DNA from 2 places in the Paenibacillus sp. plas6 genome. Region 2 is predicted to be linked to the other one. Evidence: riboswitches for the same ligand, from Rfam matches in the RefSeq annotation. Region 2 holds a riboswitch; the other holds the start of a gene.
The links. Region 2 has a riboswitch for cobalamin ahead of AC2TDL_RS18885 (ABC transporter substrate-binding protein). Riboswitches for the same ligand answer to the same signal wherever they lie in the genome.
Positions count from the first base shown of each region.

Region 1: another riboswitch for cobalamin. It lies ahead of AC2TDL_RS05090 (ABC transporter substrate-binding protein); the one in region 2 lies ahead of AC2TDL_RS18885 (ABC transporter substrate-binding protein).

Region 1 is NZ_CM170151.1:1,119,192-1,131,384, reverse strand. It holds gene metE (5-methyltetrahydropteroyltriglutamate--homocysteine S-methyltransferase) at 1-577, shown strand, start outside; gene AC2TDL_RS05105 (LysR family transcriptional regulator) at 975-1,883, opposite strand; gene AC2TDL_RS05100 (ABC transporter ATP-binding protein) at 1,880-2,674, opposite strand; gene AC2TDL_RS05095 (FecCD family ABC transporter permease) at 2,671-3,702, opposite strand; gene AC2TDL_RS05090 (ABC transporter substrate-binding protein) at 3,704-4,717, opposite strand; cobalamin riboswitch at 4,906-5,085, opposite strand; gene AC2TDL_RS05085 (hypothetical protein) at 5,207-5,737, shown strand; gene AC2TDL_RS05080 (CHRD domain-containing protein) at 5,863-6,297, opposite strand; gene AC2TDL_RS05075 (TM2 domain-containing protein) at 6,693-7,391, shown strand; gene AC2TDL_RS05070 (response regulator) at 7,414-9,039, opposite strand; gene AC2TDL_RS05065 (sensor histidine kinase) at 9,069-10,847, opposite strand; gene AC2TDL_RS05060 (ABC transporter substrate-binding protein) at 11,128-12,193, shown strand, end outside.
Region 2 is NZ_CM170151.1:4,259,505-4,271,697, forward strand. It holds gene AC2TDL_RS18870 (sensor histidine kinase) at 1-1,024, shown strand, start outside; gene AC2TDL_RS18875 (polysaccharide deacetylase family protein) at 1,191-2,393, shown strand; gene AC2TDL_RS18880 (hypothetical protein) at 2,519-3,028, opposite strand; cobalamin riboswitch at 3,193-3,392, shown strand; gene AC2TDL_RS18885 (ABC transporter substrate-binding protein) at 3,570-4,601, shown strand; gene AC2TDL_RS18890 (FecCD family ABC transporter permease) at 4,604-5,644, shown strand; gene AC2TDL_RS18895 (heme ABC transporter ATP-binding protein) at 5,641-6,420, shown strand; gene cobT (nicotinate-nucleotide--dimethylbenzimidazole phosphoribosyltransferase) at 6,424-7,503, shown strand; gene cobU (bifunctional adenosylcobinamide kinase/adenosylcobinamide-phosphate guanylyltransferase) at 7,571-8,149, shown strand; gene AC2TDL_RS18910 (CobD/CbiB family cobalamin biosynthesis protein) at 8,180-8,626, shown strand; gene cobS (adenosylcobinamide-GDP ribazoletransferase) at 8,673-9,524, shown strand; gene AC2TDL_RS18920 (adenosylcobinamide amidohydrolase) at 9,783-9,881, shown strand; gene AC2TDL_RS18925 (stalk domain-containing protein) at 10,072-11,976, shown strand.

The DNA.
Region 1 (12,193 bases), 1.4 Mb from region 2:
AGAAGACATTAGTTTAAAAGAAATGGCTTATCAAATTGCGCTTGCTATTCGCGATGAAGTGCTAGATTTAGAGAAACATGGTATTCAAATTATTCAAATTGATGAAGCCGCATTACGAGAAAAACTGCCGCTAAGAAAATCAGATTGGCATACAGAGTATTTAGATTGGGCTATTCCAAGCTTTCGCTTAACTCATAGCAAGGTGAAGCCTGAAACACAAATTCATACACATATGTGCTATAGCCAATTTAGCGATATTATTGAAGAAATCGACGCAATGGACGCAGATGTTATTACCTTTGAAGCTTCACGTTCAGATTTAAGCATTATAGATACGTTACATGAAGTTAATTTCCAAACTGCAGTAGGTCCAGGGGTATATGATATCCATTCTCCACGTATTCCAAGTGTTGAGGAGCTGGAGCAGGCTATTGCTAGAATAGCTAGTAAAGTAGACATAAGCAAGCTATGGATTAATCCAGATTGCGGTTTGAAAACACGCGGTGAACATGAAACATGGGCATCCCTTGCTAACCTAGTTGAAGCAACTAAGCTATTTAAACAAAGGGTTAATTGAAGAGACCAAATAAGATAAGCCAAATGAGGATGAACGTTGGATAGATACTGGAAACGGTACGCAAATAGAAACAGCTAAGAAACCTGAAACAGCTACAGCAGAGGAAAGTGAGCTCCGAAGAACGAAGCGGGGCAGAAAAAAATAACTAGCGGAGGAATAGTTAACCCCGGACAACGAAGCGGGGCAGAAAAAAATAACTAGCGGAGGAATAGTTAACCCTGGACAGCGAAGCGGGGCAGAAAAAAACAACTAGCGGAGGAATAGTTAACCCTGGACAACGAAAGTGGGTCGCCTTTAAAGCTGATGCTAACAATAAAATCATTAAAAGCATCAGCTTTAAAAAGCGACGGCAAGGGTTAACTGATTCCGAAGCGATGCAAAGCGACTGCAGAGTCTACTATTCCGTAGCCTCAATACTAGCTTTGAGCGCCTCAATATAGCGAAGTGCAAGCGGGCTTAAATTCGTTTTATTATTGATAATATAGCCAATTAACATTGACTCATCTGTTTTTATTCTTACCGACTTTATTTGCGTGCCATTAAGATCAGAATTTAGCACACCTGAGCTAATTGTAAAGCCGTTTAACCCGATTAGCAGATTAAATAGCGTGGCTCTATCACTGACTAAAATTTTCTTCTTATAATGCATCGTACTTAAGAGTTCCTCAGAGAAATAAAAAGAGTTTTTTTCTCCTTGCTCAAACGCTAAACAAGGATATGGATCTAGTTCTTCGAGGGTAATGACCTTTTTTGCAGCAAGTGGATGTCGCTCGCTTATAAATGCATGCGGCTTTGCTTCAAATAAAGGGATAAATGTTAAATCTTTATCATCCATCAACTTTCTAAGCACTTTTTCATTATATGAGCTTAAAAATAAAACGCCTAACTCACTGCGGAATTGATAGACATCCTCAATAATTTCTGATGTGCGCGTTTCTCTTAACGTACACTCATATTCAGCTTCATTCAGCTCATTAAGCAGGCTCACAAACGCTTTTACTGCAAACGCATAATGCTGCGTAGAAATAGATACTAATTTTTTGGGCTGCTTGCTGCTCATGTAGCGGTGTTCAAGAAGCTCTGCCTGCTCGATCACTTGACGAGCATACGATAAAAATTCAACTCCATCATTCGTTAAGGCAATTCCTTTCGCTGAACGAATAAAGATTTCAATGCCAAGCTCCTGCTCAAGTTCTTTTATACTACTGGAAAGACTTGGCTGGGATATATATAGTTGCTTGGCCGCTTCACTAATTGAGCCGCAATTGACAATCGTTAATACATATTTTAGCTGCTGTAATGTCATCCCTTCAGCTCCTTTATAGCATTATAAGGTATCATCTGTTTAGTATTTGTTAAACCTTCAGTGTAAATATAGCTTTCAACTTGAAAACCTTGTTTTAGCGATTCATGATTTATGATCAAGTCATGATTGCCATATTGGACGATATTGCCCTCGCGGATTAATAAGCTGCTGTCACATATACGTGCAGCAAGATTAATATCATGGATTGCTGCTACAATTGTTTTTCCCTCTGCTTGCAATTTCTTTAAAATATTCGTCACGACAATTTGATGATAAATATCTAAATCAGAGGTTGGCTCATCAAGCAACAAAATAGGGGTATTTTGAGCAATAGCTTTAGCTAAATAAACAAGTTGACGTTCTCCGCCTGATAAGCGGGTAATGTATCTATCTTTAAGATGAGTAATTTCAGCCATTGTTAGGGCATGCTCTACAAGAGATTGATCTTCATTATTCCAAGAAGAAAAGCGTTTTTTATGAGGATATCTCCCCATCGCTACAATCTGTTCTACTGTAAATTCAGCTAGCGTTTGCGAAAACTGCGGCATATACGAGATGATTTTAGCTCTTTCTATAGCGGATAGCTCTTTAATGTTTCTGTCAAATAAACGTATTTCGCCTTGTTCTATAGCAAGTAAACCAGACATCAGCTTTAATAATGTGGATTTTCCCGTTCCATTAGGTCCTAGTAAGGCAATAAATTTTCCATCTTCAATCGTTACGGAAAACTGTGAAAAAATAGTATGAGAAGTACGTCTGAATTTTACTTTGTTAAGCTCAATAGCGTTCATTTTTCATGCTCCTTACGTTTATTTTGAATAATTAGGTAGATAAAAAATGGGGCACCGACAAATGCCGTCACTACACCGATTTGAATTTCAGCCGGTCGTATAATGAGTCTGGCAGCAAGATCGGCTAATATTAAAAAAGTGGCTCCCCCTAATATGCTTGCTGGGATAAGTACACGATGGGAAGGTCCGATTAACAGTCTTATCATATGCGGTACAACTAAACCAACAAAACCAATTGCTCCAGTGAGGGAAACACTTACTCCAGTTAACAACGAAGCGATAATTAGTAAGAAATTTCTTGTGAATTGTACATTAATCCCTAAATTTTCGGCTTCTTCTTCCCCTAACAGTAAAATATCTAGTTCTTTGCGAAAGTAAATGAAAATAATAAAAGAAACGATACTCGGAAGAATCAATAATCGCAAATGATCCCAATCTCGTCCATTTAAATCTCCCATTAACCAATATAAAATTTGCTGAAGCTGAGCAATGTTTGAGTATGTCAAAATAAGCGAAGTACATGCAGAAAAAAATGAACTGAATGCTACTCCTGTTAATAATAATGTAAGAATAGAGGTTTTACCATTTTGTGTGGAGATAAAATATACAATAAATAAGGTAATAAATGCGCCTAAAAAGCCAAATAGTGGGGTCATAAAGCTGCCTATAGCAGTAAAACCAAAGTAAATGGATATAACTCCACCGAGTGAACCGCCTGAAGCTACCCCTATAATGCCTGGATCTGCCATCGGATTTCTAAACAAACTTTGCATAACAACACCTGAGACAGCTAAGCTGGCACCAACACAGCCAGCGACCAGTACTCTAGGAAATCTAATTTGCATAATGATTTGGGTATACATCGATTCAGTATGAGTATTTATAAAGGGCAGTTTAGAGATAAATATTTTAATCGTTTCAATAAAAGGAATCGTCACGCCACCAAGCATGGTGGACATGACGATACTTGAAAGTAATATGAAAGATAATAGAGCAAATAAAGATGCAGTTTTATATGATTTCAGCATACTACTCTCCTGCTAAAATGGACTTCATTTCTTCAGCACCCTCGATAACGAAATGAGATGCGGTTGTTACATTAGCGCTATCTAGGACATAGATTTTATTATTTTTAATTGCATCCACTGTTGCTAATGCAGGATCGTTTTTCCATTCTGTAACGAAGGCTGGTTCTTCGCCTTCAGCCGATCCCCATGCAGTAGTAAAGATGATTTCAGGGTTAAGTGAAACAAGCAGCTCTTTTGATATATTTGGGTAGTCAGGGTAGTCATCACCGACAATACCGGCTTCAGCAACTACATTTTTCCCGCCTGCAAGATTAATCATTTCTCCAATTGTTGTATTATCCGTTACACTAGACAAATATTCTGTATAATAAAGGACACGTTTCGGAGTAGTCACCTTTTCTGCATTTGCTTTTAATTGTTCATAGCGTGTATTTAAATCAGCTAACAATGCTTCTGCTTTTTTTTCTTCTCCAATCATATCCCCAATTACTTTTACTGAATTAAAAATTCCTGCAAATGAGGAATCGTCAACGACCTGATAAGTTGTTATTCCAGCAGCATCTAATTGATCTAAAACTTCAGGATTAACATAGGATGGGACAAGAACTAAATCAGGTTGCAGGACTAAAATTTGTTCAGCAGTAACAGTTTCAAATTTAGTTTCAATCTCATCAGTTTTACCTGCTACATTAGAAATGGATGGATCAGTCGACAAGCCAGTAACAGCAACAATGTTAGAAATATCAGCCAGCTCTACTAAATATTCATCGACAGCTAAAGTTGTTGAAACAATTCTAGTTGGTTTAGAGGCAATCACTACTTCTTTGCCGCGACCATCGATAAAAGTTTTTGGATAAGTTGATTGTTCATTTACCGAAGATGTCGCTTCATTATTCGTAACCTCTGAAGTTGGTGTTGACGTTGGTGTGGTGTTATTTTCTTGCTTTGTTTCTTGTGCGCATGCTGCTAATGATAACACTAAGAGCAGCATAACTAAATGCTTAAGTACTTTCATAATAAATCTCTCTCCCTCTTATCTTTTTTTGTAGATAGTAGAAATACAGGAAAACAGCAGATATTAAATCGAAGATAAGGAGAACGAAATAAAAAAAGCCTATTTTCGTAAGAAAATAGGCTTTAATCGTATAGAAGACAAACTAATCCTCTAAAATTTTCGCCGTACTTCACCCACCGAAAAGTCGATCCATCCGTTATGTAAAAGCAGGTTTCCTGGCTTCGGCATCATCTTACTTCTACACCTTCCCGATTGCTCAGTGGTATTGTAGGTTCATACGCCGTTACAGTAGCGGGGGCTGCACTAGATTTTCACTAGTTTCCCTTTTACCTTATCCTTCGATAAGCACTTTTACATCCTGTATTCAATTTAGTTATACTGTAGCATACTTTGCGAAAAAATCAAATGATGGAATTTTGACGTTTACAGTGAAACTAGAGTTATATATAGTTAAAAGCATTAAATGATTCATAAATTTGAGGTGATTTTATGGCAAAGGACTGGCGCTATATATCCTATCCTTTTATGCGAGAGGCTAGCTGTTTAGTTGACTATGAAATAAGAACGGATTGTTTAACAACTCATATTGGTCATGCGATAAGTATATTAAAGTGTGACAAAAAATTTGATGAAATAACGGCTATTTTAGAACGTATTCAGCCTTTGGTTTATCATGCTAACGGCTCTGTGCGTGGAAGACTGGCTATTGAACAAGCAGATTTAGATTGGCTCAATGAAATCTATGACGAATTTGTGCAGTGTGCTGGCGAAAAAATTCATCAATTTGTCCTACCACAAGGTCATAGTACGGCTACCAGCTTACACTTGTGTCGTTCTGAGGCTAAAAAAAGCTATAGGGCACTGCATAAAGTTAGCTTAGAAAAAGAAGTGCCAGAAATCTTATTTATGTTTTTAGGATTGCTGGCGAATGTATTTTTCGTACTGGCAATTGAAGCAAATAAGCTTAGCGATGTAAATGAAATACCCTTTATTTCGAAATCATATGGAAAATCTAAATAGAAAAATGAATACAGTTAATGCATAAAAGAAAAAACTCCCTTGCAAAGATGTTTAGCAGTCCTGTTACGAATGATAGTAAAGGCGCTGCAAACACTTGAAAGGGAGTTAAGTCTAGTTGCGATTAGTTAGGAAATTTTCCAGCAACGATGAGCAGGTTTAACTTGCCCGCGAATTTCACCGGAAGGATGTTGAGTAGTGTGAACATTTACATATACTTTCTTCTTGAAGAACAATTTGATTAGCTTAAATAGGGAGTGACCAGACAATGGCCCTACAAATTTACTTGGTTTAACTTCGCCGAATACGACACCTTTATTCACTGAGATGCCAGGGTTAGTTGGACCATACAAGTTATAGATACGAGGACCATTATGACCTGCTTTGCCAAGTTGTAAGTCAATTCTAGTAACATTTGCAATATTTTTTACTTTAACTAGATAGAATAGTTTGAATTTGCCATTCACTCTTTTAAGTTTAAATAGTACTTTTCCTGTTGCATTTGTTGACACACTTGGCACTTCTTGTGATCCAGTTAACCATGCTTTAAATAATTTGCTCAATGAATTTCACTCCTTAACTTAAAGATACTATACTATATTCCAATCAACTAAATTAGCTTGTATAGCAGTCTATTTGCTAAAAAATAGGTAGATTTACGTGTTTAATAGAAAAGAGAAAGCTATATGTAATTTAAGAAGTGATAATTTATGAAGCAAAATTTTAGGAGAAATGCCACTTTAGTGAGGGAGTTTTCGTACATAATGTAACAAAGAAAAAATGTAAGTAATTTTCATATATAGATGAATGAGTTACAATGTACTATATATTGCTATCCATTCATTCGATATTAATTACCGATGCTTAGCTATACTTGCAATTCTGCAAAGAAACGAGAAGTTTACACAAGAACACTTTAAGAGGGAAAGCCAGACTTGACTTAAAGGAGTGATAACGAATGAGCATTAGAACTTGTCCTCACTGTGAGTCCCCAATTGCTCTCCATCTTACTAGATGTAATTATTGTGATGGGAGACTTGAGGATGCAATGCCTAATTTATTTAATACCACTTCAAAGGTAAAAGAAGATTTGCAGGAAGCAAAGGAGAAGCAGTCGTCTAGGGAGCAATCAGCGTCGCAACAGCCAAAAGCTAGAAAAATAAAAAGGAGAAATCATCAACGAGAGCAAAATCAAGGGCAATATCAGCAATATCATCAGCAAGAGTGGCAGCAAGGACAATTCCAGCAGCAGCATCAACAATCAGAGTGGCAGCAGGGACACTATCGACAATATACGGAGTACCAACAACATGAGTATGGTCAAATTAAACATTCTCATGTGAACGTGAGAGTCCAATATCAGTCTCCACCGCCGCCACCGCCGCCTATGCAGTCGTATGATCAAGGATATTGGCAAGGTAATGCTGGACCTTATGTGATGCAGTACCGTAATCCAAAAAATAAATATATCGCAGCGCTTCTAGCTTTCTTTTTTGGTTCAATTGGATTGCATAAATTTTATTTAAGACGACCAGGCTGGGGGATAATTTATATTCTTTTTATATGGACGTATATTCCTTTTGTCGTAAGTATATTAGAGGCATTGTATTATTTATTAGTGAGCAAAGAAGAGTTTCATCGAAAATACAGTCGTTAATAAAAAAATGACGGCTTGCAGTTTATGCTTTGCGAGCCGTCGAATCATTTTCAAGCCGCTGTAAAAATTCCCTTGGTGAAATGCCCTCTACTTTTTTGAAGACTTTACTAAAATAAAAGGCGTTGTCGTAGCCGAGCTTTTGCGATATTTCATATATTCGTCCTTCTCCGCGCATCATCATTTCTTTTGCAGCAGCGATTTTTGTCTCGGTAATGTATTCTACAAAGTTTACTTTTGCTACCTTTGAAAACAGAGAGCTTAAATAATTAGGGCTAAAGTTAAACACATCGGCAACATGATTGAGTGTAAGTTTTACATTTAAGTTGCGTTTAATATAGTCCTGCACATTATTTACAATTTGTGCTTTATAGCTTTGTCTATGCGAGGAAAGAAACTCGCAGCAGCCATCTCTAAAGCGTGTTAGCCAATCAATGACATCCTCTATCGTATGCATTTGGTAAATGCTGCGATACCCTTCAGGCATGTCCTCAAAAATCTTCTCTACCATGTCTCTCCCATTTGCTAGCATTGCAGTTGCCATAAATAAAACATTACAGGAAGCATCAATTGCAGATACGAGTGCATCATGCCTGCCCTTAAACGTCTCAATCATTTTCGTAATAACCGCATGCAGTGCAGAGGTATCATATTCTTCGAAGGCGCGACGCAATTCAGAGCTCATTGCAGAGAAATCAAAGATTGCTTGTTCATGTTTAGACTTGTTGCTTGTATAAAAAATAAATCCTTTATGCTGAACAGCTTGAGGCAGCATTTGACGTGCGACCTGATAGCTATCTCGAATTTGATAAGCATCTTTTACTGCATGGCCAATTGCTCCCATAATCGTTACATTAAAATAATTTCGTAAAATTACTGCCATATGCTCTAGCAGCTTCTCCACCTCGGGCATCCAACCGAGCGGATCTGTAGTAGGCAGCGGAATTGTAATTGCAAAGTTGCGTAAATCTAGACCTGTTACAAAGCAAGGACGGTCGGATTGCAATGTGTTTTTTGCCATTTGCAAAGTACTAGAACAAAGCGCCACTAGCTTGTCACCATGCGGCGGAACAGTATCTGGCTCTTGAATTTGACAAACACATACAGTGTAAGCTGGTTCAGATAATTCAATTGAAAGATCATCCTTGTGCAGTAAAAACTGGTTTCGGTTCTCAAATAAATTGTTAAACAAGCGAATAAAAAATTTATCTCGCTGAGCATTGAGATTGCTGCGATATTCCAAACTTGGCGAAGTTTCAAGCTCACGATATTCTTCAAGTCTAGCAATCACTTTCACAATCGAGTCGCTTAGCGCTTGCGGAGTAAGCTCCAGCTTGACTAAATAATCGGCCGCCTGAACATCAATCGCAGCACGCGCATAATGAAACTCTTCATAGCTAGTCAAAATAATAAAGAGCGGAATGCGACCATATTTTTTTCGTACGTTTTTGGCTACATCAAGCCCGCTTTTGACAGGCATTTTAATATCTGAGATGACAATATCAGGGCGTAAATGATCAATCATTTCCTCTAGTTGAGCGCCATTTTGCGCGGTACCGACAATTTCGATATTGTATTGTTCCCATTTGATCATGGATTGCAGCCCTACACAGACTAGCGTTTCATCATCCGCAATTAATAGCTTTATCATTGTCATTCCCCCTTGAACATGCCTTTGGCTCATTCCTTGGTTTTGGCAGGTAATAATAAGGACATTCTTGTATATTTTGATAGCTCACTTTCAATAACTAGACCGTATTTTGGACCGAAAGCAAGGCGCAAACGCTCATGAACACTGCTTAACCCTAGATGTGTCATAAGATCTGCCGAATTTGAGTCAGATTTTAAAAGAATAGATTCTATTTTTTCTTGCTCAATTCCAACTCCGTTATCTTCGATGACGATAAGCATGTCAAATGATCCGCTACGCTTAACTGTAATATCAATGTTTCCGCCGGAGCCTTTTGGTTCAATACCGTGAAAAATTGCATTTTCCACAATAGGCTGCAAAGAAAAGCGAGGGATGAGGCATTCGAGCAGTTCTTCTGCGAGTATATGCTTTTCTAATGTAATCATGCTTCCATAGCGATATTTTTGGATTAGAAAGTAGTCATCTAGCAGCTCCAGTTCTTCACGGAGTGTGACTAATTTACGAATATCCTTTGTAATATTGCGTAGTAATCTTGATAATGAGGTTGTCATTTCGGCAATCCCATAAGCATTTTGAATAGTAGCCATCCACTTAATTGAGTTGAGTGTATTATATAAAAAATGAGGATTAATTTGGCTTTGCAGCATGCGATATTCAAGCTCCTGCTTCTGCTTTTCATCTGCTAACCGAGATTCCATTAGGGCAACAATATCTTGAGAAAGCTTATTTATTCCTCTGCCTACATCGCCAAGCTCATTATTCCATTCAATCATTTTGTCTACGAAAAATTGTCCTTGGGCAATTTTATCCATTCTTTTTTTCAGCTTTTCTACTGGGTTACTAATTGTGCGAGTTAAGTAAACCATAATAATGCCGCTAAGGGTAAGTACTAAGCAAGATACGCCGATCATTAGTAAAATCCATATATTAGACAGTGAAGTTAGTTGATTCATAGCTAAAATTTGTGTTAGTGTAATGCCATCTGTAACCGGATAGGATACACTAATGCCACGAGTTCCGTCCTCTGTTTCTATTTGTGAAACGACAGTTTGTGATCCAGTTGAGTAATCATTAATGTAAGCGGTATCAACAAGAGCGACAGAAAGGGATGTGATGCGCTCTCCTTCAATTTCATAACGGGTATCGTCCAGTGTTAATAGCAATTGCGAACCAGGCGGTAGCGTATAGCCTTGCAGCTTATCAGTAATTACCGAAGTAGAAGCAAGCAAATAGACAGTGCCAATTATTTTGCTTTGATTATATATAGGAAATATAAAAGGAATTACGGTTGAGTTCGAAAAAGGGTCTTTGATTACCTGTCCCCAATAGGTTGTCTTTGCATGTTTAATCGTCGTTAGCAAATGAACATTATGCCTGTTTAATGGTTGCATTGTGCTGCTCGATACATTATCGACTTGAATAAATTTATCTGCATTGTCTGTAACGACAAGTCTGCGTACATAATTGTTGGAATAGTTGGCTCGAAAGTCCTCCTGCATAGAATTGTATACATTAATTGCATCCATTGCTGTTGCGCTGTTTGAAGTGAAATAATCTGCGAGTAAGGTGTTGGTCTTAGAATTAGCACTGGCTGTCATCGCTAAAGTAGATAGGTTGCTTAAATCTTTTTGAATAATATTGGCAACAAGTTGCAGGTTAAATTCTGCTGCCTGCACCGCTGTTTTTCGCTGATAGTAGGAAATTAGCTCATAGCTGAAAATGGACAAGAGAGAAGCGATTAGCAGTGCAAAAACGGTCATAATTAAAATAATTCGACTTTTAATACTCGTATGTCTCGTTTTTTTCAATCGCAATACCTCCATATGGGGAGCTCTTGACGTTACACACACTAGTCTAATCATATCATAGCTTATAAATTTAATAGAAGTGAGTAAAGAAAATAAGAAAAAATTACAGGTTTATCGAAAGATATTACAGGATTTCATTTTGAAAACGCTTTACTTAGTAAGATAGTGAATATTAAGCTGATAATTTTATATCCACATTAGTTTAAAGATATTCTAAACTTCTATTAAGTTCTTAAGTTTGAACTGGTTCAATCAAATCATTAAGAAAAGGGGTATGCAAATGAATTTCAGAAAAACAGTAGGAATTAGCTTGTCTGCTGTACTTGCTTTAGGTTTAATTGCTGGCTGTTCAAGCAGCAGCAACAGTAATGGCGGTTCGAATAATACACCTACAGCCACGCCAAAGACGACAGAAACAAGCAATGCATCGACTCCTGCGGATACAGGAAAAGAACCTGTTACGCTCAAATGGGCACTGTGGGACTGGGAGGCAACAGCTTACTATGAACCACTTATTGAAGCCTACACTAAAGAAAATCCTCACGTTACGATTGAATACGTCGACCTTGGCTCTACCGATTATATGACTATGTTAAGCACACAATTATCGGGCGGAGCAGATCTTGATGTACTTGCAATTAAAGATATTCCAGGTTATGCGAACCTAGTTAAACAAAATCATTTGGAACCGCTTAACGGCTTTATTAGTGAGCAAGGCATTAATACTGATCTATATGGCGGCACAGTAGAGCAAATTTCAATAAACAACGAAGTGTATGCGCTTCCTTTCCGCAGTGACTTCTGGGTACTTTTCTATAACAAAGATTTATTTGATAAAGCGGGAGTTCCTTATCCAGACAATGATTTGACGATGGATGAATACGAGGAGCTAGCTAGAAAATTAACTTCTGGCTCTGGAGCTGACAAAGTATATGGCGCTCACCATCACACATGGCGCAGTGCTGTTCAATTGTTTGCAATTTTGGACGGTCAACATACGATTGTTGACGGCACTTATGACTTCTTGAAACCAACTTATGAGCGCATTTTAAAAATGCAAGATGATGGTATCATTATGGACTATGCAACATTAAAAACATCTAGCACGCACTATTCTGGGGTGTTCTACAACAACTCCGTTGCAATGTTGAACATGGGCAGCTGGTTCATCGCTACGCAAATCGAAAAAGTCAAAAGCGGTGAGTCTCAAGCTGTTAACTGGGGAATTGTCAAATATCCTCATCCAGATGGCGTAGAAGCAGGTACGACATTAGGTACAATTACTTCGCTAGCCGTTAACAAAAACTCTAAAAATAAAGAAGCAGCACTTGATTTCTTAAAATTCG
Region 2 (12,193 bases):
AGTATTGTTTGTGACCAGTTATCTGTTTTTAACTCGTACGGTCATTGAAGGTTTGCAGCAATTGCATAGATCATTAATTCGTATAGGTGAAGGCGACCTGCAGCCTCCAGCAACAATTGATACACGGGATGAAATAGGCAGTCTTTCCCGCGCTGTCCATGATTCGATGGGAGGACTTAATGAGTATATTAACGAAATGATTGAAGGTCTTGCGTTAATGGGAGAAGGACAACTGACTCATCGCATTCCCGTACGTGATGAGCATAAGCTTGGAAAGGTTGCACAGCAAATTAATGAAATGGCAGAGCAGCTTACAAAGTCTATTGAGGAAGAACGACTTGCGGAAAAAAGTAAAAATGATTTGGTTACAGGTGTTTCTCATGATCTACGAACTCCGTTAACGTCAATTCTCGGTTTTCTTGAGGTTATTCAGCAAAATCGATACCGCGATGAAGTAGAAATGATGCATTATGTTGATATTGTCTTTAATAAAGCAGAGCATTTAAAGCGTTTAATTGACGATCTTTTTGAGTATACACGGATGAACAACGGGATGCCAATTGAAAAAGAGCCGTTACTGCTAGATGATTTTCTTCAGCAGCTTATGGAAGAATATGTACCGATTATGAGTAAAGAAGGGCTTGAAGGGCGGTTAATCATTGAACATCGTCGACTTAAAATTGCTGCAGATGGTGAACTGCTCGTTCGCGCAATCGGTAATATTATGCAAAATGCGATGCGATACGGTAAAGAAGGAAAATATGTTGATGTCACACTGCGTCTTGAAAATCAACAAGCTTTAGTTGTTATTGCAAACTATGGAAATCCAATACCATCCAGTGATTTACCATATATTTTTGAACGCTTTTATCGGGTGGACAAGTCACGCTCTCTGGAAGGTGGCGGAACAGGACTCGGTCTTGCGATTTCACGCAGTATTGTTGAACTTCATCAAGGGACAATTACAGCAGAAAGTGATCTTCATCGGACGGCATTTAGATTAAGTTTTCCAATAGTTTCATAGATTTATAGTGCAACTCTTTTCTAATCGTTTGCGTCAATAGTAGGGCTGAATCCTATTTTTTAATCAAATTATTATTTCAACTTAAGAAAGTCTTAAGATTTTTGATAGTAGGATATTAAGCAATCACCACTATAATGACATAAAACAGGTTCTGGAGGAGATTAAGTTGAAATCGCGGTATTATATTTTGTGTTGGATTGCACTGCTATCCTTACTATTATTTGTAGGCGCATGTTCTGGCAAAACAGTAGAGGTTAAACAAGTGGAGCCAACCATCAATTTAAATGGAGAGAAGCTAGAAAATAGTGGACTTGTTCATAAAGGCAGTACAATGTATATTCCCGCTTCATTTGTTACAGAGATACTTGGTGCAGAATTTATAGAACCTACTGCAGAGGAGCTCGAAGCTGCTAATGATCAGCTTCCGGAGGGAGTTTATTATCGGAATAAAGTTGGAGTATTAATGTACCATGCCATTATGGATGAACCAACTAAAGATAGTATCATTTCAACAGAGCAATTTCGTGAGCATTTACAATGGCTGAAGGATGAGGGATTCGTTCCGATTAGCATTGAACAGTACGCAGCATTTTTGCAAAAACAAGAAGAAGTTCCAGATAATGCAGTATTAATTACGTTTGACGATGGCTATGAAAATTTTTATACGTATGCTTATCCGCTTTTGAAACAGTTTAACTACCCTGCTGTTAATTTTGTAATTGTTTCTGGGGTAGACGATCCGAGCTTGCCAGGAGACAAGAAACTTTCTTGGGATCAAATGCGCGAAATGAAGCAGCATAATATCGCATTCCATAATCATACGTATAAAATGCACGAGTATGTTGCTGTAGATGAAGCAGGTACTAAGCTGCCGCTAGCGATAAGTAAACGATATATTCCAGAAGAAAATAGAGTAGAAACTGATGAGGAATATACGACTCGTGTCACTGAAGACCTTCGGAAAGCAGAAGAACGTTTGCAGGAGGAATTGGGCAATACCCTTTCAGCAATTGCATTTCCTTATGGAGCGTACAACGATCAACTTTTAAGTATCTGTCATTCATTAGGTATCAATATTAGCTTTACAGTAGTAGAAGGCATTAATACTTCTGGGGATATTAATGGTTATCGGATTAATGCGGGTCGCTCTGATCTTTCAGCCGAGGAGCTTCTTTCCCCTTTAAAACCGAAGCCGCTTGTTGAAGATGGAAAAGTTATGAAGTTAAATGGGAAGTTAATTGCCTTCTCGAGTGTAATTGAACAACAAGGAGATAAGGCAGCACTTTATCCACTGCGAGAAATAAGCAATGAGCTTGGCGTTTTTGTTGGTTATACTAAAGCATCAAATACGGTTAATTTAGTTTACTAATTTAGTCTACTAATAATAAAAAGGCTGTTCGGCTCGTCAATAATTGGTTGTCGAGCTGGACAGCCTTATTGTTTAGACATTTGCTTAACGAAAAAAGAGAGATTAATGAATAAAGATAGTTCAGTTTAAAGCACTTGAAATTGATAGGATAGAGCAATTGTTTCATTGCTATTTTCAAGCTGGAAGGTTGCAGTGGCTACCCAAACACCTTTCATTAAAGGAGCGGCATCAACAACGTACGCATTAGGATCAGTATCACTTGCTAATGGGAATGCTTTTACGGTACCACAGTTCATATCTAGCATTTGCAGTGTAATCATAATGTTTTTAAGCTGTGGGAAATTTTGCTTATTCGTATAGATTTGGATATTGTCGTTTTTAGCTAAAGCATTTTGTATTGCAGGAGAGTTTGCAATTTGCAAAACAAATTGACTATTTTGTAAGGCATAGTGCTGTTCGTTTGTTGCGAACAGCTGAATGGAAAACCCACCTGCCTCATAATAACTAGAAACTGCTTTGGCTGGAGAGGCATGAAAGCTAGTTGCGACAAAAAGAAAACAGCCGATTGTAAGAAATAAAAGGAGAAAAGTAAACGTTTTTGAATTGAAGAGCTGTTTGATAAAACGTTGTTCCATTGACAAGCCAGCCCCTTTCAACTAATGATGTTATGTGCAAGCCTATTGTAAGTACATAGAGCAGACGTGCATAATAATTTGATACAAGATTATATGTAGATAGGCTAGTTTATTATTCACTGCTAGACAGCATGTCCCAAAATGTGTATATTATATTTTATAAACAGCATATTGTGAGTTTAGGTTCTATGCTGAGGCATAGATTAAAAGGGAAGCTGGTGAAATTCCAGCACGGACCCGCCACTGTAACGATGAATTCGCTAGAATAAGGTGTTGTCATTTGTCACTGATAAGGATAGCTTATTGGGAAGACGACAATACTGATCATCGAAGTCAGGAGACCTGCCTAAGCTTGTGCAAACATATTCCTACGTGGATTTAGGAAATGTTGGAACCAGGTTCATCTTTGAACTAGTTATTTGTCGCGTCTCCAACATTGGCAGGCGCTTTTTTATTTGCATCATTTTTTAGTGCAATAATGGAGCGTCTCTATATGTCTGCAAGCAGTATGACTACATAAATGGGATAGGAGATAGAGACAATGAAAAAGGTAAGTTCAAACCTCATGAAGCATCTTTTCATCATTATGCTAATGTTGCTGCTAATGGCTATGACAGCATGCGGTGATGGCAGCAACGCTGCGAACAGTAAGCAAGCAAACAATGAATCACAGCAAAATGCAGCAGAAGCCAACAATAATAATCAGGCAGACTTCCAAGAGAATAGCGGAGAAAATAGTAATCAAGCTGCCGAGACGACTTATCCATTAACCGTCACAGATATAACAGGAGTTGAAGTTGTTTTAGAGCAGGAACCGCAACGAATTGTTAGTCTTGTTCCAAGTGAAACTGAGATTGCTTTTGCAATCGGTGCTGGAGATCGTGTTGTAGGGGTTGACGAGTACAGCAATTATCCCCAAGAAGCCACAACGCTTGCGAAAGTAGGCGATGTAAACACTAACATTGAAGCGGTGATGGCGTTAAATCCTGATCTAATTTTAGCTAACGAAAAGATGAATTCTGAGGCGATTGCTAAGCTGCGTAATCTTGGCTTGACTGTTTATACTTCAGATCCAATTACGTATGATGAAACGGTAGCCCATATTGAGCAATTGGCAACTATGCTAAATACACAAGAAGCTTCCGCTGAAGTGATTAATCATATGAAACAAACAAAAGAGGATATAGTTGCTAAGTTGCAGGGTGCAGAAAAACGAAAAGTGTACCTTGAGTTCTCACCAGGTTGGACGATTGGTAAAGATACGTATATGGACGACCTTGTAACGATCGCTGGCGGGATAAATGTCGCTGCTGATCAAGCAGATTGGTATGAAGTAGATGGTGAAGCGATTGTTGCTAAAAATCCTGAAGTAATCATTTATCCTGATTTTGGAGAGGAGCAAAGCTCAATCTTAGCTGGGATTCAAAGTCGTCCCGGCTGGGAAGTGATTGATGCTGTGAAAAATAAGCGGATTGTAGCAGTTGATAACGATCCACTTGTTCGTGTAGGTCCTCGACTTGCAGAGGGGCTGTACAGTATTGCAGCAGCAATTCATCCAGAGCTGTTTCAATAGATATGAAAAAGTTACTAATGTTATATGGAGGAGCAGCAATGCTCCTTCTTCTATTAACGATTGTAACCGCCATTTCACTAGGCTCGGCGGGGATTTCTTTTATTGATGTCTGGAAAATATTATGGTTAAGTCTGCCATTTAATAACGGTGCAGACAGTTTATACAGCAGTGGCGAAATCGCAATCGTCATGCAGGTTCGTTTATCGCGTGTATTATTAGGTGCATTAGTTGGCGCATGTCTTTCATTAGCTGGAGTCGGTTTTCAAGGAGTATTGCGCAATCCGCTTGCTGATCCTTATACATTAGGTGTAGCATCAGGCAGCTCAGTAGGTGCAGCATTTATTATTTTAATGGGCTATCAGTTGCTGCTTGGAATATGGACTATCCCTGTCGTTGCCTTTATAACAGGTATGCTAACATTATTAGGTGTTATCGCTTTGGCTCGCTATAAAGGATCGATGCAAATTCAGACACTTGTCCTTGCAGGCGTTATTATTCAATCATTTCTCGGATCTTTTGTATCTTTAATGGTTTCGTTGTCTGACGGGGTAGTGAATGAGATTTTGTTCTGGATAATGGGCTCGATTGCGATGAAAAGCTGGGAACATGTTTATTTGCTTATACCTATTGTATTGCTTTCTTTACCGATCTTAATGCTATATAGCAGACAATTGAACCTATTTACGCTTGGTGAACGAGAAGCTGCATATCTTGGAGTTGATGTTGAACGAAGTAAATTAGTTATCCTTATTGTTTGTACATTATTAACCGCAGCGGCAGTATCTGTTTCAGGAGTTATTGGCTTTGTCGGACTTGTTGTTCCGCACTTGCTTCGTTTACTTGTTGGTCCAGATTATCGCTTGCTTGTCCCATTGTCTGCAATTGCAGGTGCGATTTATATGATTGGCGCAGATACGCTTGCCAGACTTCTTTTATCACCAAAGGAGTTGCCGCTTGGCGTTGTTACTGCACTGATTGGTGCGCCGCTGTTTACTTATTTACTTGTAAAGCGGAATCGCCAGGAGGGGGTTAACTCAATATGATCCAATTACAGCACCTTTCTTTTCAATATGATCAGCGAAAGATAGTTAATGACATTAACTATTCCTTTGAACAAAATATGATTTATGGCATCATTGGTCCAAATGGTGTGGGTAAATCAACATTACTGCAATTAATAGCAGGTGTTCGTAAACCTAGCTTAGGTTCAATTTTGTTAAAGGGAAAGCCATATGCTCACTACTCACGAAAAGAAATTGCTAAAAAAATTGCCGTATTGCAGCAAGGCGGTTTACCGTCTCTTAGCTTCACAGTTAGGGAAGTCGTGGCGATGGGACGTTTTCCTTATCAAAATTGGCTTGGTACTGATACTGATAATACAGAGCAGTTAATTGACGAGGCGATCCAGGTAACAGGTTTAAGCAAGCTTGCAAACCGAAAGCTGGAAGAACTAAGCGGAGGAGAACGGCAGCGAGCAGCGCTAGCAAAAGTATTAGTGCAGCAACCAGAAATATTACTGCTAGACGAACCGACAACGTATCTCGATATTGGCTATCAGCAAATGATTATGGAGTTAGTGAAAGAATGGCAAAGAAAAGAAGAACGATTAGTTATTGCAGTAATGCATGATTTGAATTTGGCTGCACTTTATTGTGACAGGCTGCTTGCTATACAGCAAGGGGAAATTATTGTAGAGGGTGAGCCTAAAACAGTTCTTAGCAATGAGTATATGGCAAGGCTTTATGAGGCAGACACGGTAGTCATTAATCATCCGCAGCACAATGTGCCGCAATTATTGCTAAAAGTAAAGGGGAACTAAGAAATGAATCAATTATGGACAGAGCAAACATTAAAAAGTTACACAAGTACTATTAAACTTCCTGATCAAAGCATCGCGGAAGCGGCTCAACAGCATAGTGACCAATTAACGAAGCCGCCAGGCAGTCTAGGTCGGCTTGAGCAAATTTCAGCGCAAATCGCTGCTATTACAGGAAAGCTTTGGCCAGATCTTTCGAAGCGCTGCGTTGTCATTATGGCAGGCGATCACGGTGTATGTGAGGAAGGAATAAGCGCATTTCCGCAATCGGTAACACCGCAAATGGTGCACAATTTTCTCAATGGCGGTGCCGCTGTTAATGTGTTGGCAAGAGCAGCACAGGCAGAAGTAGCGTGTGTAGATATTGGCGTTGCTGCAGATATTCAGCATGAGCAATTAATTAGTAAAAAAGTAATGTACGGTACAAAAAATATGGCTAAAGGTGCTGCAATGACTCGCGAACAAGCGATACTAGCTATCGGCGTTGGAATTGAAGTGGTTGAAGCTCTATATGAAAAAGGTCATCGCATGTTTGCAACTGGTGAAATGGGGATTGGCAATACAACGGCAAGTGCTGCAATTGTTGCAACGATGACAGGAATTTCTGCAGAGCAAGCTGCAGGTCGTGGTACAGGAATCAGTGATCATATGCTGGAGCACAAAATAAACATTATTAAGCAAGCTATTTCCATTAATGCCCCTAAGACAGAAGAACCGCTTGATGTGCTTAGCAAAATTGGTGGAGTTGAAATTGCAGGTTTAGTTGGGGTAATTATCGCTTCAGCAAAATTGGGTTGTCCTGTTGTATTAGACGGATATATTTCAACCGCTGCTGCCCTTATTGCCGCTGCCCTAGTACCAAATTGCAAATATTATATGATTTCTTCACATCAATCGCAGGAACAAGGTCATGTACATGCGTTATCATCATTAGGACTTGCTCCTTGTATTCAGCTAGATTTACGAGTTGGAGAAGGAACGGGCGCAGTTCTTTGTTTTCACTTTATCGACGCAGCATTAAAACTAATGCAGGAGATGGCTACATTCGCAAGTGCGGGAGTAGATGGGAAATCTGCAACGAATTAATTGCTTAAAAATAGATTGGATGTAAATATGAGGTTAGTCTTTTAGAGGCGAGGAAGGAGTTAGGACAATGGCGGTGTTCGTTACTGGTGGTGCTCGAAGCGGAAAAAGCAGATTTGCAGAGAAGCTAGCTGCTCATCGGCATAAACAAGGAATATATATTGCAACGGCAGAAGCCTTGGATGAGGAGATGGCAGAACGCATTGATAAGCATCAAATTGATCGTCAACAATCAGGTTTTGCTTGGCAAACGATTGAGGAACCATTGCATCTTGCTTCTTGTTTGCAAAATTTAAAAGAAGAGGCTAGCCGGCAAATGGAGCAGACTGTAGTATTAGTAGATTGCTTGACGCTTTGGTTAAGCAATTGGTTTTTTAAGCTTGATGTTCCTAGTAACGGTACTAAGCTGCTTCATGAGCAAGTTCGTATACTAGCCGATCAGGTTTATAGCTATCCTTACCCGCTAATTATCGTTAGCAATGAGGTTGGTGACGGAATAGTACCTGCTGACCCGCTAAGCCGCACTTATCGTGATGAGGTTGGCCGCCTGAACGCTCTAATCGCTGAACAATGTGAACAAGTATTTCTCGTCACTGCTGGAATACCGATAGAATTAAAATCAATTGCCTATCGGTTAGAGGAATCATGATTCTAGATTACTCGCGCTGCTGTCGAGACGGTGTCAGAAAATATTGTCGATGCCGTAATTTCTCCTATATTTTGGGCATTGCTAGGCAGTGCTCCGTTTGCAATGTTTTACCGTGCAACGAATACGTTAGATTCAATGGTTGGATATCGGAATGAGCGTTATTTGTACTTTGGTAAATGTTCTGCTCGCCTCGATGACGTGTTAAATTATATTCCTGCACGTTTGACAGGAGTTTTGAATGCATTAAGCTCACTCATTCTTCCATTCTGTAGCTGTTCGAGAGCTATAGCAGCAATGCGTCAATTTGCTCATCAACATCCTAGTCCAAACAGCGGTATCCCTGAATCTGCTGTTGCAGGAGCGTTAGGATTTAGCTTGGTAGACGCAACCGATATTTTGGATTTTGGGAAACAAGAGCAATTATGGGATGGGAGCTCAACAAGCTTTCAGCGATACATATTAAAAAAAGTGTTATAATCTTATATATTGTATCGATAATGATTTGGCTAGGAGTGATGTTAATGTGGCTAATACTGAGCGTGAACAAGTGAAGGAGTATGCCGAAGCTTGTGTTGCTGCCTTTCAATTTTTAACGCGTATTCCGATTCCTCTAGAGGTTTCGTTTGATAAGCGAACGTTGCATCGCAGTCTAATATTTTTTCCGATTGTCGGAGTAATTCTTGGCTTAATTTTAAGCTGTATAGCTACACTGCTTAGTTTTATAGCCCCTCCTTTAATCTCGGCAGTTCTTGTTGTAGGGTTTTGGATTTTTTTAACAGGCGGTTTGCATTTAGATGGATTAATGGATACAGCCGATGGCGTATTTAGTGGACGCCAGCGAGATCAAATGTTGGAAATTATGAAGGATAGTCGGGTCGGGGCATTCGGTGTCATTACAGCAATCTTTGTTATATTACTGAAATTTGCAGGCTTAGTTTATTTGTTTGAGCAGGTAGAAGCAGATAGCATAGGGCTTTCATGGATTGTACTAGCAATCTCTGCTGCGACGATGTGGAGTCGTTGGTGGATGGTTATTAGTATATCGAGCTGGAAGCCTGCACGCTCGGAAGGTATGGCGCAATTATTTAATGGCGTTAAACTTCAATATATAAGCGTAATGACAGCAGTAGCTCTATTTATCTATTTAATGGCATTAATGATCTATGGAATTATTGTAGATGGGCACTTGTATTATGTTTGGTTATCATTGCTATTGCCAATTTGTTCAGCCATCCTGGGCTGGCTAATTGCAAAATGGCTAAAACGTAAACTAGGCGGTTTAACCGGGGATACATACGGTGCAATGAATGAAATCGTTGAATCATTGATTATTTTACTTGTTGTATTGTTTTTGCATCAGTTATCACTCGGTTAGTAGCGTTTTTTGAGAAAAATGTGCGAAAGATTAACTTCGCACATTTTTTTATTTTTCTATTTATCCATACCCTGCTCAACGAGAGCTTAAAGAGGCGATAGCTCGCAAACACGATTTATCACCAACAAACATTGTTGCCGGCAATGGAATTTTTCAACTCCGTCCGTTTATTCAGATCACTCAACCATTTCGAGAGTCTAAAACAATCGGAGCTATCATGCCGGAACAATAAATCTATTTATTTGGCTAGATACAAGAATGAGTGAGGCGGCAATGGTCAATGCTATTATGACGGCTACTGAAGCAAAGAGTGCAGCTTTAGCTGATTTGGTTGTGGAAGAAAAAGCTAATGAATGAATAGCAACTGGCACATCGACAGATGCGATATTTTTTGCCGTTTCGCAAAATAAAAAATATCCCAATGAGCATCAATATGCAGAAGCGGCGAATGAGCTAGAAAGTCAATTGGCCCAACTGGTTTATGCTATGGTCACATTAGCAGTTCAAACACAACACGAAACTTAACTGTTTGAGGAGAGTTCAGTGAATGAATGCAAACGATAGCTATCTCTTTAGAAAAATACATTGGGTAAAGCTGTTGTGTTCTTTTGTGGTACTATTAGTTGCTGCAGCAATGGTTCAAATGACGGAAACTAGTCAGGCAATGCGCTATACAACCGACAAATCCAAGGTGAAAACACTCCATTATGATATTAAGGAAAATAAGCTGTATCTTAATGAAGAAGCGGTAAATCTTGATTCAAGTCCAGTTTACATTGACAGTCAACTTTACGTGCCGCTCAAATTTTTGACGGATTTTTTTGGACTAGCACTGAATTATGATGCGGCAACTAATAATGTTTTGGTTGCGAAAAAAGATTTTTACTTATTTTTAAATATGAAGTCAAAGCAATTCCAGCTTAACGGTGAAGCGTTGGAAAATGAGAAAGTTGCCTTGTTGATGGATGGGCGAATTTTCATTCAGCTATCTTGGCTAAGTAAGCAATTAAGTGAGCAGCTAGTTGTAAAATACGAGGAACAACAAGAAAACGATCAAATCGTTGTAACTTACATGGAACCTGATGATATAGATGCAGCTGCAGCAATGAATGCTAAGCCAATTGCAAAGTTTGTCATAGATAAAGAGCAGTATGCAATGGGTGAAAAGATTACGTATACAAATTTAAGTTATGATCCCGATGGCGATGCGATTGCACTAACTTGGGAAGGGAAACAAGATGCTTTTTTTACGCCAGGTGAACATATTGTTAGTCTAGTTGCAGTTGACCAATATGGAAATCGCAGTGAGCCATACAGTAAAGCGATCTACATAACAGAGCAAGCAGTGACCTCAGAATTTGAATTTCATATTAAACATGAACTGGCTGGTGAGTATTTTGCTGCAAGCGATGCATTGTTTAATGCTGCGATTTTCGAATTTCCTGAAATAAAAAAGAAGCGGCGAAATGGCGAAAACCGAACATTGTTAGTTAGCGATAGTCCTGAAACAGTTACTCAATCAGGCATTTTATATCAAGATACGCTCGATGGTCCTGCTCGTTTATACACTAATCATCTTAATGGAAGTACGCAAGTATTGTCGCTATACATCTTAGCAACAAATACAACTTCTAAATCAATTAAGCTGACGACAAGCAGGCAAGGGGAATCGGCTCCCTCCAAGCTGGCAATGCTGGTTGGAAGTGAAACAACGATCGATTTTTTAATTGATGATGGGAAGCAGTTGGACGAACCGAATGAAGCAAATGCCGTATCAATTGCTCCTGGTGAATCAATCATTTATCGACAGTTCCCTGCGCTTCCTCCGCAATACAGTATTAATGCAATGTATGATGTAGAATCAACTGGTGAATTGCTGATAACTTTTGTTGCATTAACCGATGAGCAATTTTCATACACGGAATCCCAAGTTTTACTACAGGCAGAGTCGGTTACATCTATACCTTTGGATGCCGAACTTGCAACGGAACTATTGCAGCTACCGAAGTTACCGTATAATGGTCATGTACGTGGCAGCTTTCCGCAAGCTTCAATCAAATTAGATGTTTATCCGCGTAAGCGTGATAAGCATACGGTACAGCGCTTAGTGCTTGGTGATGGAGTTAGTGACCCATTTATTGAGGGATATGATGCGCAACAGCAGCGCCCTGCAACCCTATATGGCAATTATGGGGTTGTCTACGATATTCACATTCATAAGCCACGTCGCATGGCCATTTTATTGATGGCAAGAGGAGGCGCTTATAAAGGAGCAGTTAAAGTAAATGGACAATTTGTACGTGTTCCTGGATCGGGAATATTAGAGCCGATGAAGGGCGTTGTAAGTTTAGGCAAAACTGAAGGAACGGAAAAGATGGTGCATTTACAGTTTATAGCTCCGGCTGGCTCATCCTTGCCAATTATGCTGTTTTTCTATCCGTTAAATGAGTAAGGATGGAATAGCATACGAGCCAGTCGTTGGTATTAGCTTTAACAATTGCGTATTTTAGTCTCTTGCTAGAGCCTGCTGTTTATGAAATGAATTATGAATAACAGCAGGCCTTCATTATTTTAAATCAAAACTTCCACTACTTTTTCATCTCCCCATATAGTAAAATGAATCATATTACTCGTAACTATCGACTGGAATGACAAGGAGGTATGATAGG